Regions from separate parts of the Paenibacillus larvae subsp. larvae genome, predicted to be linked through region 2. Evidence: a T-box and tRNA genes for the amino acid it is inferred to sense, from the RefSeq annotation. Region 2 holds a T-box; the other holds one or more tRNA genes.
What was found. The T-box of region 2 lies ahead of trpS (tryptophan--tRNA ligase). A T-box ahead of a tRNA ligase gene usually reads a tRNA of that ligase, here a tRNA-Trp.
Positions count from the first base shown of each region.

Region 1: it has a tRNA-Trp gene. The T-box ahead of trpS (tryptophan--tRNA ligase) is inferred to sense a tRNA for this amino acid. The anticodon was not compared.

Region 1 covers NZ_CP019687.1:328,238-330,593, reverse strand. The annotation lists gene BXP28_RS01835 (alpha/beta fold hydrolase) at 1-622, shown strand, start outside; tRNA gene BXP28_RS01830 (tRNA-Leu) at 771-853, opposite strand; tRNA gene BXP28_RS01825 (tRNA-Arg) at 858-934, opposite strand; tRNA gene BXP28_RS01820 (tRNA-Leu) at 952-1,040, opposite strand; tRNA gene BXP28_RS01815 (tRNA-Cys) at 1,049-1,122, opposite strand; tRNA gene BXP28_RS01810 (tRNA-Gly) at 1,129-1,203, opposite strand; tRNA gene BXP28_RS01805 (tRNA-Gln) at 1,210-1,281, opposite strand; tRNA gene BXP28_RS01800 (tRNA-His) at 1,293-1,368, opposite strand; tRNA gene BXP28_RS01795 (tRNA-Trp) at 1,379-1,452, opposite strand; tRNA gene BXP28_RS01790 (tRNA-Tyr) at 1,459-1,544, opposite strand; tRNA gene BXP28_RS01785 (tRNA-Thr) at 1,564-1,639, opposite strand; tRNA gene BXP28_RS01780 (tRNA-Phe) at 1,649-1,724, opposite strand; tRNA gene BXP28_RS01775 (tRNA-Asp) at 1,773-1,849, opposite strand; tRNA gene BXP28_RS01770 (tRNA-Met) at 1,853-1,926, opposite strand; tRNA gene BXP28_RS01765 (tRNA-Val) at 1,990-2,065, opposite strand; tRNA gene BXP28_RS01760 (tRNA-Glu) at 2,131-2,205, opposite strand; tRNA gene BXP28_RS01755 (tRNA-Ser) at 2,216-2,307, opposite strand; tRNA gene BXP28_RS01750 (tRNA-Asn) at 2,310-2,356, opposite strand, start outside.
Region 2 covers NZ_CP019687.1:2,138,642-2,140,997, forward strand. The annotation lists gene trpS (tryptophan--tRNA ligase) at 1-974, opposite strand, end outside; T-box leader at 1,023-1,283, opposite strand; gene BXP28_RS11165 (cobyrinic acid a,c-diamide synthase CobB) at 1,353-2,356, opposite strand, start outside.

The sequences.
Region 1 (2,356 bases), 1.8 Mb from region 2:
TCAAGACTCCAAGCATCCATTTTCATTTGAAGAATTAGCCGAGGATATACTTGCTTTGCTGGATAATTTGGGTATTGTCCAATTTGTTTGCTGTGGTCTTTCCATGGGAGGATATGTTGCATTTTCCTTATGGCGTAAAGCGCCTGAGCGAATCCTGGCGTTTATTCTGACGAATACAAGACCGGATGCGGACACAGTCGAAGGCCAAACAAAACGATTGCATACAGCTGGGAACCTGCTTGAACATGGCTCCAACCAGTTAGTTGAGCAGATGTTACCAAACCTTGTTGCCGCGGATACTAAAAAAGATAATCAAAAACTGGTACAAGATATCCAAAACATGATTCTGTCCATGGACCCGGCCGGTTTGGCACACATCAGTCTGGCTATGGCATTTCGTGAGAGTTCGATTCAGGATTTATCTTCCATTTCTGTTCCTGTCTTAATCGTAGCCGGAACCGAAGACCCTATTACTCCTCCCGATGTGATGCAGCGAATGGCGGATAAAATTCCTGATTCCCAATATGTTCAGATAGATAAATCCGCACATCTGACACCTTTGGAGCAACCTGGCTGGTTCAATAAACAGGTAAAGTCCTTTCTAAAGCAAATGTTCCAATAATAAGGGTAATGAATGCTGCTAGTAAAAAAGAAATCAAAACAAATTGGAAACAAAAAATAACAGAATTATTCTTGAAAAGAAATGCAGTGGAATTGGGTATATAGAAAAAGCAAGTGCAGGGTAATAGCTGCACTTGCTTTTTGAATTATGCCGGTGAAGGGACTTGAACCCCCACTCTCTTGCGAGAAACGGATTTTGAGTCCGTCGCGTCTGCCATTCCGCCACACCGGCTTACTGGCGTGCCCTAAGAGATTCGAACTCCTGACCTTTTGATTCGTAGTCAAACGCTCTATCCAGCTGAGCTAAGGGCACTTACTATTCGATAGAACTGGTGCCGAAGACCAGACTTGAACTGGTACGGTAGTCACCTACCGCAGGATTTTAAGTCCTGTGCGTCTGCCGATTCCGCCACTCCGGCGTAAATAATGGAGGCGCCACCCAGATTCGAACTGGGGGTAAAGCTTTTGCAGAGCTCTGCCTTACCACTTGGCTATGGCGCCTTAGGATGGAGCGGAAGACGGGGTTCGAACCCGCGACCCTCGCCTTGGCAAGGCGATGCTCTACCACTGAGCCACTTCCGCATTAAACTGGGGGTATAGGATTCGAACCTATGCATGACGGAGTCAAAGTCCGTTGCCTTACCGCTTGGCTAACCCCCAACAGGACTATATGGGGCGATCGAAGGGAATCGAACCCTCGAGTGTCGGAGCCACAATCCGATGCGTTAACCACTTCGCCACGACCGCCATAAAACTTTGGCAGGGGCAGCAGGAATTGAACCCACACTAACGGTTTTGGAGACCGCTGTTCTACCTTTAAACTATGCCCCTATAATATGGTGGAGGCTGATGGATTCGAACCACCGAACTCGTAAGAGAACAGATTTACAGTCTGCTGCGTTTGGCCACTTCGCTAAGCCTCCACATTATAAAACTATGCGATGGTGCCGGCGAGAGGACTTGAACCCCCAACCTACTGATTACAAGTCAGTTGCTCTACCAATTGAGCTACACCGGCTGGTCGCTATGGTGGCTCGGGACGGAATCGAACCGCCGACACGAGGATTTTCAGTCCTCTGCTCTACCGACTGAGCTACCGAGCCTCAACTTATTTCCAGAACTTCCATGACATCATGATTCATGGAATAGAATGGCGGAGCTGACGGGATTCGAACCCGCGGTCTCCTGCGTGACAGGCAGGCATGTTAGGCCTCTACACCACAGCTCCATATTGCGGGGGCAGGATTTGAACCTACGACCTTCGGGTTATGAGCCCGACGAGCTACCGGACTGCTCCACCCCGCGGCAATTAACCTTAGAAGCAAGCGTATCTGCTAATCGCTTATGCCTATCTTCCGGGTTAAATTATGGTGGACGCTGACGGGATCGAACCGCCGACCCTCTGCTTGTAAGGCAGATGCTCTCCCAGCTGAGCTAAGCGTCCATATAAAGCAATGTGAGTTCAATTATATTAGGTTCTCACTGCTTTGTCAAAAGAAAAATTATACATGGTGACCCGTAGGGGATTCGAACCCCTGTTACCTCCGTGAAAGGGAGGTGTCTTAACCCCTTGACCAACGGGCCGGATATATAATGGCGGAGAGAGAGGGATTCGAACCCTCGAGACGCTTTTGGCGCCTACACGATTTCCAATCGTGCTCCTTCGGCCAACTCGGACACCTCTCCATTGGCTCCCCGAACAGGGCTCGAACCTGTGACAACTCGATTAACAGTC
Region 2 (2,356 bases):
ATATAGCCCATTTTCTCTTTGACTTCATTTAAGGTTAGTTCCGCCGTTTCAGAAGCTTTCTCTGCTCCCTTCTTCAATACATCAAAGATATAGCCGGATTCCCGGATCTCCCGGTAGCGCTGCTGAATAGGTTCGAAAGTCGAGACCACAGCCTCTGCCAGATCTTTTTTGAAAGCTCCATATCCTTGCCCTTCATATTTAGCTTCTAAATCAGCCAGGGTTAAATCCGAACAATGTGTATAAATGCTCATCAAGTTACTGATTTCAGATTTTTGCACCGGATCAAATCTGACTTCTCTGCCTGAATCCGTAACTGCACGGCTGATTTTTTTGCGTATTACAGAAGGTTCGTCCAGCATCGTAATAAAGCTGTTTTTATTTGGATTGCTCTTGCTCATTTTTTTGGAAGCATCATCGAGAGACATAATCCGCCCCCCTACCTCCGGAATATAAGGATCGGGCATACGAAAAGTCTCCCCAAAGCGATTGTTGAAACGTGCGGCTAGGTCCCGAGTCAGTTCCAGATGCTGCTTTTGATCCTCTCCTACCGGAATCAGATCAGCATTATAAAGTAAAATATCAGCTGCCATCAAGGACGGATAAGTAAATAATCCGGCTCCAACCGTCTCCTTCCCTGCAGATTTGTCTTTAAATTGGGTCATCCTTTCGAGTTCACCCATATAAGTTATCGTTGTTAAAATCCAACCCAGTTCGACATGGGCAGGTACATGGGACTGAAGGAATACACAAGCCTTGTCCGCATCCAGTCCCGCGGCCAGGTAAAGGGCCACAGCTGATTCGGTCTGTTCCCTTAAGGCAGCCGGGTCCTGAGGAACAGTAATGGCATGATGATCCACCACCATAAAATAACAGTCGTATTGTTCCTGCATTTTCACATAATTGCGTAGTGCTCCGATATAATTGCCAAGAGTAAGCTGCCCGCTAGGTTGCATCCCCGATAAAACTCGTTTCATCTACAAAACCCCCATCTTTAAATAGAATATAAAAAAGCTCTTCGTCTGGAAAGGGACGAAAAGCCGTGGTACCACCCTAATTTATCTTTAACCTGGACACCTGGTTGTATGCCGGTTAACAGACCTTATATCTCCGGTAACGGGGAGGATAACGCTGCAGGATACTAAAAAGCGGCCGTAAACAGTCTGCTTTCGTTCCCCTGCAGAGCTTAAGGATCCATTCAGTTCGTCCGTCCATCCGATTCCCACCAACCATCGGCTCTCTGAGCAGACTGACAACGACCTACTACTTCCTATCAAAGCTTTGTGATCTTATTTTGTATTATTATCACCGCTTTCACATCAAAAAGTCAACCTTTCGCCTCAGACCTTTACCGCCTATGCCTTGGACCGGTTTTCTACCCTTTCCCTGTTCTTTTCAAAACGCCTGCAAAGTCCAAGCCATCTTGGTACAATCTCTTCATTAGATGCAAAATGCATATGGGTATATCCCGCAAATAAAGACTGAAGACGTACTCCCTCCGGAGAAAATTCGCCTCCCTTGCCTTTAACTTTAACATTTGGCGTCCATTCAGCCCCCTCTTCAACATGAAGGGTTGAATAATGGAATTCATGCCCTTTCGCCGTTTCCCCTTCAGGCAGAAGCTCGTGTTGGCCCCAGCCGCTTATTTCCCTGTATCCCAAGGCAGCCAGACGATTCTGCATGATTACTTTAGCGGGCAGAAGTCCTACCATTGGGTAAGAATCTCCCTGGGTATTCACAATTTCTTTGGCCAAATACATATAACCTCCACACTCGGCGATCGTAGGCATGCCTGAAAGAATACCTTTACGTATTGACCTCATCGTGACAACATTCCCGGCAAGAGTAATTGCGAATTCTTCGGGATAACCTCCTCCCAAAATTAAACCGCTTGCCTCTGCTGGTACGGGTTCGTTATTCAACGGAGAAAAATACACGCATTTTGCCCCGTATGCTTCCAGAAGTTCCAGATTCTCGGGGTAATAAAAATGGAAAGCGGCATCCTTGGCTACGGCAATAACCAACCCTTCTCCTACCTGCGGCTTTGGTGCATACAGGTGTATCCGGTCATTTCGGTCGGTGTTGACTGGTGCAGACTCACTTAGGGAAAGAAGCCGGTCCATATCAAGTCCAAGCTCCATACAATCCGCAAGCTTTCCAAACAACGGGGCCAATTCGCCTCTTTCTACCGAAGGAATCAATCCGAGGTGCCGTTCCGGTATACAAACCTCTTCCTCCCTGGTCATATAACCCACTACGGGTACCCCGCATTCTTTCTCCACTGCTTTTTTGACAAGTTGGTAATGCCCCTTGCTTCCAACATGATTGGCAAATACTGCAGCTATGTTCACACCGGGTT